Regions from separate parts of the Proteiniphilum saccharofermentans genome, predicted to be linked through region 1. Evidence: riboswitches for the same ligand, from Rfam matches in the RefSeq annotation. Region 1 holds a riboswitch; the other holds the start of a gene.

What was found. A riboswitch is a leader RNA that binds a small molecule or an ion and turns the genes downstream of it on or off. The one in region 1 is predicted to bind cobalamin.
Region 2: linked by a shared signal. The riboswitch ahead of PSM36_RS17825 (TonB-dependent receptor plug domain-containing protein) and the one ahead of PSM36_RS08920 (TonB-dependent receptor) in region 1 are both predicted to bind cobalamin.

Annotation. Positions count from the first base shown of each region.
Region 1 is NZ_LT605205.1:2,280,063-2,287,614, reverse strand. It holds gene accC (acetyl-CoA carboxylase biotin carboxylase subunit) at 1-1,388, shown strand, start outside; gene PSM36_RS08930 (acetyl-CoA carboxylase biotin carboxyl carrier protein subunit) at 1,479-1,982, shown strand; gene PSM36_RS08925 (acyl-CoA carboxylase subunit beta) at 2,004-3,536, shown strand; gene PSM36_RS17800 (hypothetical protein) at 3,517-3,648, shown strand; cobalamin riboswitch at 3,705-3,919, shown strand; gene PSM36_RS08920 (TonB-dependent receptor) at 4,070-6,109, shown strand; gene PSM36_RS08915 (YncE family protein) at 6,123-7,307, shown strand; gene PSM36_RS08910 (PKD-like domain-containing protein) at 7,376-7,552, shown strand, end outside.
Region 2 is NZ_LT605205.1:1,429,400-1,436,951, reverse strand. It holds gene PSM36_RS05565 (ABC transporter substrate-binding protein) at 1-287, shown strand, start outside; gene PSM36_RS05560 (cob(I)yrinic acid a,c-diamide adenosyltransferase) at 407-937, shown strand; gene PSM36_RS05555 (FecCD family ABC transporter permease) at 982-2,001, shown strand; gene PSM36_RS05550 (ABC transporter ATP-binding protein) at 2,188-2,994, shown strand; cobalamin riboswitch at 3,069-3,274, shown strand; gene PSM36_RS17825 (TonB-dependent receptor plug domain-containing protein) at 3,424-5,583, shown strand; gene PSM36_RS05540 (bifunctional adenosylcobinamide kinase/adenosylcobinamide-phosphate guanylyltransferase) at 5,672-6,181, shown strand; gene cobT (nicotinate-nucleotide--dimethylbenzimidazole phosphoribosyltransferase) at 6,251-7,279, shown strand; gene cobS (adenosylcobinamide-GDP ribazoletransferase) at 7,314-7,552, shown strand, end outside.

The DNA of each region.
Region 1 (7,552 bases):
ACGTCTCTTATGCCGACGAAGCGGTATGTATCGGTCTGGCCTCTTCGCAGGAGAGCTATCTGAATGCCGATAAAATCATCAAAGCCGCAAAACAGTTCAAAGCAGACGCTATTCATCCGGGATACGGATTTCTGAGTGAAAATGCCGATTTTGCACGTCGTTGCAAGGAAGAGGGTATTATTTTCATTGGCCCGTCGGCAGAAAGTATCGAAGCCATGGGTGATAAGATATCGGCTCGCCGGCAGATGATAAAAGCCAAGGTACCTGTGGTGCCCGGTACATCGGAAGACCTGAAGCCGAGGGACCTGTTCCGTGTCTGCCGTAGGATAGGACTTCCTGTCATTATTAAAGCAACGGCCGGAGGCGGCGGTAAAGGTATGCGTCTGGTCTATGAAGAAAAACAATTGTACGAGGCCTACGAAGCCGCAAAGTCAGAAGCAAGGGCCTCATTCGGGAACGACTCGGTATATATCGAAAAATATATCGAATCGCCTCACCATATCGAAATACAGTTCTTGGGTGATGCCCACGGGAATGTGATACATCTGTTCGACCGTGAATGCTCGGTACAGCGCCGTCACCAGAAGATCGTGGAGGAAAGCCCCTCCCCTTTTATCGATGACAAGACCCGTCAGGCCATGGGCGCCATCGCCGTCAAGGCAGCCAGGTCTATCGGCTATGTCGGGGCCGGTACAATAGAATTTCTGGTGGATGGCGATATGAACTTCTATTTCCTGGAGATGAATACCCGCCTCCAGGTGGAACATCCTATTACTGAAGAGGTACTGGGCGTTGACCTGGTAAAAGAACAGATACATATTGCCAACGGAAAAAAACTACGTTTACGCCAGAAGCATTTACATCAGCGTGGTCATGCCATTGAATGCCGTATATGCGCTGAAGATCCTGAAAATAACTTCGCACCGTCGCCCGGTATTATCCGGCATATTCAAACACCCGAAGGCATAGGTGTGCGGGTGGACAGTTTTATTTACGATGGATACGAAATCCCGGTCTATTACGACTCGATGCTCGGTAAACTGATTGTGTGGGCAACCAGCCGCATTTATGCGCTGGAGCGGATGCGCCGTGTGCTATACGAATATAAAATCACGGGGGTAAAGACCAATATCGATTACCTTCGCCGCATTATGGACACACGTGATTTCGTAAAAGGAAATTATACCACGCATTTTATCGAAGACAATAGCAAGAAGCTGCAGGAAAGTGGCGGCAATGACAACGAGATAGAAGACATGGCCATCATCGCTGCCTATATAGACCATATAGTGAACAGCAATGATGCACCTTCATCATCGCCTGCCGATAATCTTCCCATAAGTCGCTGGCGCGCATTCGGTAAACAAAAGGGAGTTTTGAGGATATGAGATTCAAAATTCAAGATTTAAGATTCAAGATTTTTTGTCTTGGTTCTGAAATGTTCCATATGCATTGATGTAAGCAAATAAAATAATCGTATGAAGGCAAAGATAGGCAACAGGACATGTGAGGTGGAACTGATATCCAAAGATGGAAACAGAGTCGAAATCTCAGTGGACGGGAAAATATATGATATCGATGTGGTAATGTCGGAGAGCGGATTCTGTTCCATTCTTCACGAAGGACGTTCCTACAACGCTGAATCGGTACGCCATTCGGAAGGGAAATATACCATCACCACCAATTTTCGTTATTTCGACATCGAACTGTCAAATCCGCAGAAAAAATATATCAGAGGACGTCAATCCACCCCGGAAGAAGCACAGGAAACCATTACCTCCCCTATGCCGGGCAAGATCATAAAAATAATGGTTTCCGAAGGTATGGAAGTAAAACAGGGTGATCCGCTTATTGTGGTGGAAGCCATGAAGATGCAGAGCACTTATACGGCGGCCCAGAATGCTATCGTGGACAAAATCCACGTAGAGGAAGGCGATTCCGTAGCCCGCGATCAGTTACTCATATCTTTTAAAACCAATTAAAAGCAATTAAAAATCACAGCAATGACACTACAGGAAATATATCAGTCTTTTGAAGAAAAAAACAAAGCTGCCGAAGCCGGCGGTGGAGAGAAAGCGATCGAAAAACAAAAGCAATCCGGTAAACAGACAGCCCGTGAACGGATCGATATGTTATTGGACGATAATACATTTGTTGAAATCGACAAATTCATACTTCACGAATGTAACCACTATGGCATGCAGAACAGCCGTATCCCCGGCGACGGCGTAGTGGCCGGTTACGGAAAGATAGACGGACGATTGGTGTATGTCTATGCTTATGATTTCACGGTGTACGGCGGTTCACTGAGCCGCACGAATGCCAATAAAATTGTAAAGGTACAGAAGCTGGCGATGAAAAACGGGGCGCCGATCATTGCCCTGAACGATTCGGGGGGTGCACGCATTCAGGAAGGCGTGATGGCACTCAGTGGCTTTTCAGATATTTTTTATCAGAATATCAAAGCTTCGGGAGTCGTACCCCAGATTTCCGCTATCCTCGGCCCTTGTGCCGGCGGCGCCTGCTACTCTCCGGCACTTACCGACTTCATCTTTATGGTGAAAGAGAAAAGCTATATGTTTGTCACCGGTCCTGATGTGGTGAAAACAGTCACACACGAAGAACTGACCAAGGAAGAGCTGGGCGGGGCAACTACTCACGCATCCAAAAGCGGGGTGGCTCATTTCGTAGGCGAGGACGAGGAAGAAACGCTTATGATGATCCGTGAACTGCTGAGTTTTCTCCCTTCCAACAATATGGAAGATCCTCCGGTAGTGCCTACACACGACAGCATCTATCGACAATCTCCCAAATTGCAGACGCTGATCCCTGATGATCCGAATATTCCATATGATATGAAAAAACTGATTGAAGAGGTGGTGGACGAACATTACTTCTTCGAGATCATGTCGCAATTCGCACAAAATATCGTGATAGGATTCGCCCGCATGGGGGGCCGCACAGTAGGGATTGTGGCTAATCAACCGGCTTATCTGGCCGGCGTACTGGATATCGACGCATCGGACAAAGCAGCACGGTTCATCCGTTTCTGCGATTGTTTCGACATCCCTATCATTACTTTCGAAGATGTGCCGGGTTTTCTTCCCGGACGCGACCAGGAGCATAACGGTATTATCCGTCACGGAGCCAAGGTGGTGTTTGCCTATGTGGAAGCGACCGTCCCGAAGATCACACTTATAACGCGTAAGGCGTACGGAGGCGCGTATGTTGTCATGGCGTCCAAAGAGTCGGGAGCAGACGTGAACTTAGCTTATCCGAATGCCGAGATTGCGGTAATGGGTGCAGCAGGTGCGGTGAATATCCTGTATCGTTCATCCGACGAGACGGAGCGGCAAAAAGCGCTGAGCGAATACAAAGAGCTGTTTGCCAATCCTTACCGGGCTGCGGAAAAAGGATATATCGATGAGATTATCCTGCCGAAAGATACCCGCTACAAGTTGATCCAGGCACTGGAAATGACGGCTAACAAAACGGAGACTAATCCGCCAAAAAAACATGGCAATATTCCGTTATAAGGTGGAAGAGATGACTGATCTGGCATTTCGCATCGACTCCATGTACTCCGACGGCATTTACCCCCGATGTCTGAGAGAAATGATAGAGGATTTTCACAAGTCAGGGATTTAACAACATTCTTGTACCATTTTCACAAATTTATTGAATAAATCCCAAAAGAATAACCTATCTTTGCCTTGAATTTTGGTGTTATTCATTTCACACGGCTTCGAAATGAATGATGAAAAGGGAATCAGGTGCAAATCCTGAACAGACCCGCTGCTGTAAGCTCCGCTTACGTGCTGGACAAAAACCTCAATTGCCACTGTCCCGATAAACCGGGATGGGAAGGCGTTCAGACACGGGAGTAAGTCAGAAGACCTGCCAGAAATATATAGAGTTTTAAGCTTTCGGAGATTAGAGCTTACTACATCAGGAGGAACCATTCCTTATATATCCGTTCTCGATCATTTTTATATTCCGGAAGGAGATACCCTCTTCATGTGTGCATTTCTCGCGCAAAGCTGTTTATTAGCGAATAATAACCGGCGAAATGAGATTTTTCATTATTGTCAGAACCGGCTTTATTGCCGCTGTTCTTCTTGTGGTCAATTCCGTTGCTGCGCAGGATACCGACTCCATCACCACCTATTCGTTGGAGGAACTCGTGGTGTCGGCGCGAAGGATTCAAATGGATGTGATCCCGGTGCAGACACTGTCGGGTCAGCTCCTGGAAAACCTGAGTGCCCATTCGGTAGCCGATGCCCTGCGCTATTTCTCCGGCGTGCAACTTAAAGACTACGGAGGGATCGGTGGGCTTAAGACAGTGAATGTGAGAAGCATGGGGAGCCAGCATGTGGGAGTGTTTTATGACGGTATAGAGATTGACAACCCACAAAACGGTGTGGTCGATTTAGGTAGATATTCCCTGGATAATATAGAGGCCGTGTCGCTCTATAACGGCCAGAAAAGCGCCATATTCCAACCGGCCAAAGATTATGCCTCCGCCAGTTCCATCTATATGAATGCGAAAATCCCGGCGTTCGAAGGCGAAAAAAAACGTAATATAAAATTCACATTTAAAACAGGATCTTTTGACCTGATCAACCCATCGGTATATTGGGAACAAAAGTTCTCAGACAGATTATCTTCTTCCCTAAGCCTCGATTATACCAACTCTTCGGGAAAATATAAGTTCAGGTATAAAGTGGATAATAAGCTGGACGACCGGGGCGGGTATGATACAACCGCTGTTCGGCAGAACGGGGATATCCAATTGTTCAGGCTGGAACAGGCGCTGTTCGGCAAAATAAAGGACGGGGAATGGAAAACACGTCTCTATTTTTATGCCTCGGAACGAGGTTATCCGGGAGCGATCGTCAAAGAAGAACCGGGACGCTTTAAACACGAAGATCGCCAAAAAGACCGGAATATCTTCCTGCAGACATCCATAAGGAAACGGATTACAGACTCCTACTCGATCAGACTATCCGGAAAGTATGCCTACGATTACCTCTATTATGAGTCCGATACCCTGATACAGAAACTGCGTAACACATATATGCTGCACGATTTTTATATCTCGTCGGCCAATCTGTTCGGGATTCTCCCCTTTTGGACGGCCAATATCTCTGCGGATTTTCAATGGAATAAAATGAATTCCGATATAAAGGAATTTATCTATCCGCAACGCTGGTCTGGCTGGATTGCGGCGGCAACGTCGTTCGACCTGCAAAGGCTGAAAATACAGGCAAGTATCCTGGGAACTTTTGTGCATGAAACGACCCGGGAAGATAAAAAGGATATCCAGCGTGACTGGCAAAAAGTGACACCTACCGTGATGGCTTCATGGCAGCCGTTTCATGAAGAGCAGCTTTTTCTGAGGGCTTTTTATAAGGATATATTCCGCATGCCTACATTTGCCGAGATGCATCTGGCCTACATGGGAAGTCTCTCGTCCTACCTGAAGCCTGAATTTACGAAGCAACACAATATAGGTATCCTGTATTCAAAAAATGTCACCCCTTCATTGTATATGCAGGGACAGGTGGATGCCTACTATAATGAAGTGACCGATAAGCTTCTGGCAGTCCCCGGCGGAGTGAATTTCCGGTGGACGATGATGAATGTGGGCTTTGTAAAGATAAAGGGCATAGATATGTCACTCTCGGCTACGAACCGGTTCAGTAAAGAACTGACCATCGATGCGCAACTAAACTACACCTGGCAGAAAGCACAGGATTACAGCCCTATCACCGTAGAGAGCGATACCATCACTTACAAGGGACAGATCGCTTACATCCCGACCCATAGCGGATCGGCAATTCTGAGTGCTGCTTACCGCTCATGGACTCTGTCATACAGTTTTATTTATACCGGCGAACGGTTTACCGGAAGTGCCAATATTGCCCGTAACCGGCTGCAACCGTGGTACACAAGCGATCTGGCATTGGGGCGTTCGTTCCGGTGGAATAAGTCAGACTTGAAAGCAACGGTGGAAGTGAATAACCTGTTTAACCAGGCTTATGATGTGGTATTGAATTACCCGATGCCGGGTACAAATTATAAATTTATTCTCAACATTACATTATAACTACTTTTTGCAGATGCAGATAGATTTACATAAAATTTTGTGGCCCCTTTTAATCATTGGCCTCATTCTTTTCGACTCATGCAGGGGTGAAGAAGAGGAACTTATCCCGCCCGTGGTCACCCCCGTTGCGCCGGGAGAGTCGGGTCCTGTAAAAGGATTTTTCCTGCTGAACGAGGCCAATATGGGAAGTAACAAAGCCTCCATTGATTATTTCGACAGTGAGTCGGGATACTATTATCAGAATATTTATCCTCTCATTAATCCGACCATAGCGCATGAGCTGGGCGATGTAGGCAATGATATCCAGATCTATGGCGACAAGTTGTATGCCGTGATCAATGTGTCGGGATATATCGAGGTGATGGACGTGAAAACCGGGAAACATGTGAATTCCCTGACGATACCTAACTGTCGTTATATCGTTTTTGACAAAGGATATGCCTATGTGAGTTCCTATAACGGCCCGGTAAAGATTGAACCGGATGCACCGCTCGGATGCGTGGTCAAAATAGACACCGTAACCATGAGAGAAGTCGGGCGTGTTACTGTGGGGTATCAACCCGAAGAGATGGTGATCCGGGATAATAAACTATATGTCGCCAATTCGGGAGGCTACCGTGTGCCGGACTACGACAATACCGTGTCGGTGATAGACCTGGATAATTTCCGGGAAGTGAAAAAGATAACGGTCGGTATCAATCTGCACCGGTTGGAACTCGATAGCGATCACAATATCTATGTAAGTTCCCGGGGAGATTACAAGTACACCTCTTCCAATACTTATATCATCGGAAAGAACGATATGGTGACCAAATCACTCAATCTGCCCTGTTCTGAAATGACAGCAATAGGAGACTCTATCTATATGTACAGTGTTGAATGGAGCCATATCACCCAGAGAAACACCATCACCTACGCAATTGTCAACACAAAAACACAGACAGTGGTATCCCGTAATTTCATTACGGACAGGACGGACAAACAGATTGTAACGCCCTATGGTATCGCCGTCCACCCGGAAAACAGGGATATTTACGTAACCGATGCAAAGGATTATGTCAGTCCGGGTGTATTGTATTGTTTTGATAAGTATGGTAAACGCAAATGGGCTGTGGTGACGGGAGAAATTCCTGCGCATATCGTATTTACGAGGTATCGGTTGCAGGGGATTTCATCGCTGGTAGCTGGAAACAATTAATCATACGACTTGCGGGACCTGAATGAATTATCATATTACAAAAACTTTAAATATAAATAGTAGGAATTATGATCAAAACAACAGGAATGAAGCTGTTACTCCTTACACTTCTATCGGTTTTTATCATCTCTTGTTCAGAAGATGATCCCGTGATAGATCTCGGCGCCCCGGTCATTAAAATTGAGGCGGAAAACGGGGAGTATAAAGTAAAGAAAGGGAAATCGGTTCTCTTGTCCGCCACGGTG
Region 2 (7,552 bases), 850 kb from region 1:
TGGATGATTATATGACATTACTTGGCATTGAAAATATTTCCAAAAACCTGATACAGGGTGCAGTCTCACGAGAATTTGTCATTGCCCATAATCCCGATTATATTTTCATCGCCACTATGGGCATTGTAGGGGAAGAAGAACTGAGAACATGGAAAAGGTACTCCAGCTTGAAAGCAACCCGGAACAACCAGATACATATAATTGATTCCGATATTGCCTGCCAGCCGACTCCCATCACTTTTGTACAGACAATGGAATTAATGGACCGGTTAATGAGTGAAAAATGAAAAGTGAAAAATGAAATAAAATAAATTCACCTATGAAACGAGCATGAAAATGATTTCACCCAAGTTCATGATTAATGCGAGTTCCATACGATACATTTGAAAATAAATATTTTAATCGTATGAAAAAATTAGGATTAATACATATATACACCGGTGACGGGAAAGGAAAGACGACTTCGGCTGTAGGTCTGGCCGTACGTGCTTTGGGTAGCGGATTCAAGGTATGTTACTGTTCTTTCCACAAACGTCCCGAAAAATACGGTTATGCAGAAATGGAAAGCCTCAAAAAACTCGGTGCAACCGTACTGAATTTTGCCAAAGGACACCCACATCTTGATAAGAGCATCGACGGCGAACAAATCAAGAAGGAAGTTCCGGAAGCCATCGAAATCCTTAGAGAGAAAGTGGCCTCCGAGCATTACGATCTCCTTATCATGGACGAGATTCTTATTTCGGTACGCGATCAATATCTGGATGAATCGGTACTCCTTGATTTTATAAAATCCAAACCGGCCAATATGGAACTTGTAATGACAGGTAGGGCTGCCACGGATAACATAATGGAACTCGCCGATTACGTTACGTTCTGTAAGAAACTGAAACATCCTTACGACCGTAAGATACGGAGCCGGAAAGGAATTGAATATTAAATAACTGTGAACTGTTTCCGAAATACAGGTTAAGCTAAAAAAGAATGGGACAAAAACAATGGGTTTGGGGTATATATGTCTTACTGCTTTTGGTGGGATTATCAGCTGTCTCCCTTCTATCCCTGGGAACAGGAGAGATTTCGATTCGAATCAGCGACCTGCCTGGCATTCTTTCTGAAAAGGAGAGTATGGAATACGGTGTATTGGCATATATCCGTATTCCCCAAACATTGCTCGGGCTAACCATTGGCGGAAGCCTCAGCCTGGCAGGTGCCATATTACAAGGAATTTACCGTAATCCGTTAGTAGAACCTTATACACTTGGCATCTCCGGTGGTGCATCGCTAGGTATCACCTTTGCAATTGTTGCCGGACTCCATCTGCTTAATATCCTATTTCTGCCGTTAGCCGGTTTCCTCGGTGCTTTCGCAACCATCTTCCTGGTATATACCCTCAGCCTCGGAAGGGGTGGGCTCAGTGTCAACCGGATGCTACTGACCGGGGTGATGATTAGCTTCATCGCCTCTTCTTTGATGATGTTCCTTATGTCGATCACTTCTTCGGACAATATCCATGGTATTGTTTTCTGGATGATGGGATCGCTCAATGAAACAAACAGCACCTTGATCACAGTAATGATCGCTCTTTCACTCTTCTGCCTGATCATATCATACCTGTTCGTAATGCCGCTTAATGCTCTCCGACTGGGAGAAGAAAAGGCCAAACACTTAGGGTTTAACGCAAACAGCGTAATCCGCATCCTGTTCGTCATCACATCGCTGCTTACCGGAGCATGTATTGCCGTGGCAGGTGTCATCGGATTCGTCGGACTGGTTATCCCGCACATTGTTCGCCTGTGGGTAGGTACCGATTACCGCATATTGCTTATCTCTTCTTTTCTGAGCGGCGGCATATTCCTGATCCTGTGCGATGTAATTGCACGTACTATCATCTCGCCCAACGAGCTGCCTATCGGAGTAATTACCGGTATTGTCGGCGGCATAGTGTTTATCATGTTATTGAGTAATTCGAGACGGAAAGAACTCAGACGATATGATGATTAGTTGATGTGATGATTGGAAGGAGATTGAAGGGATGATTGAAAAAAGATTGAAAAAAGATTGAGGGAGATTGAGGAAGATAGATGAAGATTGAAGGGAGATTGAATAATTTATGTGAATTCTTTCTGAACTTCTTTCACTTTTCACTTTTCACTTTTAATTTTTAATTCATAACTCATAATTAATAGAATGCCTCCTTTTCTCGACATACAAAACCTCTCCTGCGGATATAGTAGCGGCTTCCGGGTACATGACATTAACCTGAAGCTCCCCGAAGGGTCGTTTGCGGGTATCATCGGGCCCAACGGATCCGGGAAAACCACACTGTTCAGGGGTATCTCAGGGACATTGCCGTTAAAAGAGGGAAATATCCTGCTTGAAGGAACTGACCTATCGGAACTCACATGGAGGGAAAAGGCGCAAAAACTCGCCATTGTCTCGCAATTCTCCGAAACAGCAGAACTATCGGTAGAAGAATATGTACTGATGGGACGTCTTCCCTACCGTCAACCATTCCAGTTCTTCGACAGGAAAGAAGATATCGAGATAGCACACCATTATATGCATCTGACCAATACCTATCGTCTGCGCCACAAATCGATGACGGAATTGAGTGGTGGTGAGCGACAAATGGCCAATATTGCCTGCGCCTTATCACAACACCCTCGCTTATTGTTACTCGACGAACCGACATCACACCTTGATATTACCCATCAGATGCAGTTCATGAACCTGATCCAACGACTGAACGAAGAGATGAAACTCAGTGTGATGATGATCTTACACGATCTCTCACTTGCTGCCGAGTATTGCGACTTCCTCCTGATGATGAAAAACGGGACAACCTTTTGCCAGGGAGCACCCGAAGTGGTGATTACCTATGAACATATCGAAAATGTATATGACACGGTAGTGATCGTAAAGACTAATCCCATATCAGGTAAACCGGTAGTCTTTCCCGTATCTGAACAGAGGTTACGCAATGGAAAAAAATAAATTATTTCACCAAACAAACCGATCTCCAAATAAACCCTCCAATATTTCATTTCCGAATCCCAAATAAAAACAGTACTTTTGCAGCGCTTTCGGGCACAATGGAATTCGGTAGTTTGCCATAAGCGAAGAAGCCGAAGCTGTACCCGCAGCCGTATGTTCCCTATTTACAGGGTTATCCGACATTTTCAAATGTAAAAGTCACTGTCCCGATAAATCGGGGTGGGAAGGCAACGGATAACCGGGAACGAGCCGGAAGACCTGACCGAAAGCATCAGCCATGCAAGCTTTCGGGATAAAAGCAGCGTTGAGATCATTTCCGGCATTTAAATTCTCCCGCATTTAAATTCTCCTTGTATCCGGAATTTCAAAACACTCTCTCCCTCGAAAGTTTATGGTTCAAACGAATGTTTAACTGTAAATTTTTCAACAATGAACAAGAAATTTTTCACCGGCATTTTTGCCTTGCTTTTCACTGGCACACTCCTCTATGCGCAGGATTCTGCCGAACAAACATATGACCTGGAGGAAGTAGTGGTCACCGCTACTCGTATGGGACTACCTTTAAAGAGCGTTCCACAGAAAGTGGAGATCATCGACAGTAAAAAAATAACCACCGTACAGGCTGACAATGCGGCCGACCTGCTTAAACGGACTGTCAACCTTGACATCATACAATATCCCGGCTCTTCATCGGCCATAGGTATGCGTGGGTTCAGCCCTTCCGCCCATAACCGCAACTACACATTGGTGTTGATCGATGGCAAACCGGCCGGGACAACCAATCTCACTTCTATCCCAACCGATTTTATCGAGATGATAGAAGTAGTGAAAGGCCCCTACTCAGTGCTCTATGGATCGGACGCAATGGGTGGCGTGATTAATATCATCACACGCAAACCCGGTGATAGCCGGACTGGCAATATCAGCCTTAGCGCCGGAAATTTCGGGCAGACCAACTTCAACGGATATGCATCGGGAGGCATTTCCGATAACGTTTCTTTAGCACTCGGCTTTTCAAGGAAAGCACAGGATAAAGATTATCGTATCGGGAAAAAGAATCTGATTTCTTTATCGGAAAAAGAGGAATTGATCCTCGACAAAAAATCGTATGGCGATATCATGACCAACAGCCAATACCAGATCAACCAATTCATGGGGAAATTGAATATTGGGTTCAATGACCTCTGGAGTGCCGATCTGTCAGGCATATTCGTCACTTCAAATGACATTGAAATGCCCGGTAACTATTGGCATTCTGAAGGATTGACCAAGAAAGACTTCGACCGGACCAATACCTCAGTCGATGTCCGTCGCAATACGTTCAATAACATATTGCTTATCTCCCCCTATTATTCTGTTTATAATGAGAGCAATTACGACAACAACACCGATAATGCATTTATCAACTACAAGGAGTCGGTCAAACAATATGGATTGAAGTTAAGCGATACACATACCTGGGGTGATTTCCAATTGATCGGAGGAATCGACCTGGATGCACTGAACGTCTCCTCCGAACGGTTTACAGATAAAATGACGCAGACGGATCCTTACCGTCCTGATCATAATAGCTTTGCTTCATCGGTATTTGTACAAGGAGCATACACAAAAGACAATCTATTTGTCAATGCCGGCCTACGCTATAGCTACACCAAATTCACACTGGAAGCAGATGATTTTCTCGGTAACGAAAAGAAAAGTAACAATTATTCCAACTTCAACCCTTCGGTCGGGATCAAATACTTCCTTACACCTATACTGAACATCCATGCCAGTGCAGGAAACGCTTTCTACATGCCCGACGCCTATAAGATGGCCGGACAATTCGAGGCGGGAGGCATGAAATACAAAGGAAATGAAGACCTGAAAGCTGAAACATCCACTTCATTCGATTTCGGGATGAACATATCCAATAATGAATGGTTGAATTTAGATGTGTCCTATTTTCACGCGTTTTATAAAAATAAGATCGTGAACGAGACAAAATTTGATGAAACAACCAACGACATGTACTTCACCTTTGCGAATGCCACAAATGGCCGCATGAACGGGCTGGAGCTTATGTTCTCATCCGATATCGCCAAAGAGTTTGGATCGCAAAATAGCCTGGAACTATATGCAGGTTTCACCCATATGTTCAATAACAAATTTGATGAAATAAGAGGAAAAGGCACACCTGATGAGAAGACGCTGACCAAAGATATACTCTACGTACGCCGCAATACAGGGAACTTCGGTATTACATTTGATACCAACCGCGGTTTTGTAACCCGGCTAAACGCACGCTATATCGGAAAACGGCTGGAACAGGACTGGATGTTTGCCTATGACGAAAATTGGAATCCTACCAGCCTTCGTCCCGATATAAAACCGGAAGATTACTACACCAAGGGCGATTATGAAACAACCGATCAGGTTCTTCAACATTCGGCACATCTGGTTTTTGATTATTCTGCTTACTATAATGTAACCCCGAAAGCACGTGTCGGGATATCAGTATCCAACCTGCTCGATGAAAATTACACCGAAAAAGACGGATACAATATGCCGGGACGTAGTATTATGGGGTCATTCAGCTATTCGTTCTGAAGAAATTAGGTAAATTTGCATCTGAACATGGTGCAAATTGATTTTGCGCACTAGAAAACAACTTAGTGTAAAATAAAACAGAAAAATAATGCGGGAGATTATTTTCATTACAGGCGGACAACGATCAGGCAAAAGCCGATTCGCACAAAAGTTGGCGGAAGAATATTCCTCCAGCCCGTTATATCTTGCCACGTCCCGCCGCTGGGACGATGATTTCGAACAACGTATCCGTCGTCATCAGGCTGACCGGGGTGAACAATGGGAAACCATCGAAGAAGAGAAATATTTGCGTTCTCTCTCACTTGCCGGTCGAACTGTCCTGCTTGACTGCATTACACTGTGGCTGACCAATATCTTCCATGATAACGACTATAATCTCGACGCTGCACTGGAAGAGGCAAAGTCGGAATGGAACGGTTTCATTCAGCAGGATTTCCGGCTAATCATCGTCAGTAATGAAATAGGGATGGGACTTCATGCTCCCGATGAGGCTTCGCGCCATTTCACCGATCTGCAGGGATGGGTCAACCAGCATATTGCCGCATCGGCCGATAAGGCATACGTGATGGTATCCGGTATTCCATTGCAACTGAAGTGAAGAAAGTGAAAAATTCTAACTTCTCAGTGCTAACTTCTGATTTCTAACTTCTTTATATGATTAAAAAATATGAATATTGAAACTGCACTTCGGCAGAAGATCGACAGCCGTACAAAGCCGGCAGGTTCGCTCGGCAAACTTGAAGAGATTGCTTTTAAGGTCGGTAGGATACAGCAAACACTGACGCCCGAACTATGTAATCCTGCCATACTGGTATTTGCAGCCGATCATGGCATTGCCGACGAGGGGGTAAGCCCCTGCCCGAAAGAGATCACCCATCAGATGGTAATGAACTTCGTCCATGGAGGCGCCGGGATCAATGTGTTCGCACGCCAGCACGGTATCAACCTGAAAATTATCGATGCCGGTGTCGATTTCGATTTTCCGGCAGGATCAGGTGTTATTGATGCCAAATTAGGCCGTGGCACAAACAATATGTTATATCAGCCTGCCATGAGCATAGAAACCTGTCACAAGGCGATGGAAAAAGGAGCAGAATTTGTCCGTCAGGAATTTGAGAATGGCTGCAACGTGATAGGTTTCGGGGAAATGGGTATCGGAAATACTTCACCGGCATCGCTGTTACTGCATAAATTTACGGGCATCCCCCTCGATGATTGTGTGGGACGAGGTGCCGGTCATGATGATGCAGGTGTCCGTCATAAATGTGAAATACTTCAACGGGTTGCCGAAAAATACTATCCCGCTACTCCGGTCGAAACACTGGCTACATTCGGTGGCTTCGAAATTGCAATGATGTGCGGAGCCGTACTCGAGGCTAAACGGTCAAATATGTTGGTCGTTGCCGACGGATTTATTGCGACTTCTGCTTTTCTGGCTGCATACGAAATTCAACCCGATATCCTCGAAAACACCCTCTTCAGCCATTCATCGGATGAAAAGGGACATATATTGATGCTCAAGTACCTGAAAGGCAATCCGATCCTACATCTCAACCTGCGGTTAGGAGAAGGAACCGGAGTTGCCCTGGCTTATCCCATTGTCAGGTCAGCATTGATCTTCCTCAATGAGATGGCCGGTTTCGAAGAGGCCGGTGTACATGATGTCAGAAACAAACATTTCCATTCATCGACATAAAGTGGAAAATAGCCTATTTTAGCAAACCGGAAAGATGAAGCAGCAAATCAACCTCTTTTTCCATGCACTCTTCTTTTACAGCCGTATTCCGGCAGGTAAAATCAACTATTCGGAAGAAAACCTGACGAAAGCATTCCGTTATTTTCCATTGATTGGTATCATTGTGGGTGCAATTGGAGGAGGAATATTTTTACTGTTCCGGTGGATATTCCCGGTACCGGTCGCCCTTGTTATATCCGTAGCTGTAATGGTGATCGTAACCGGGGCCCTCCA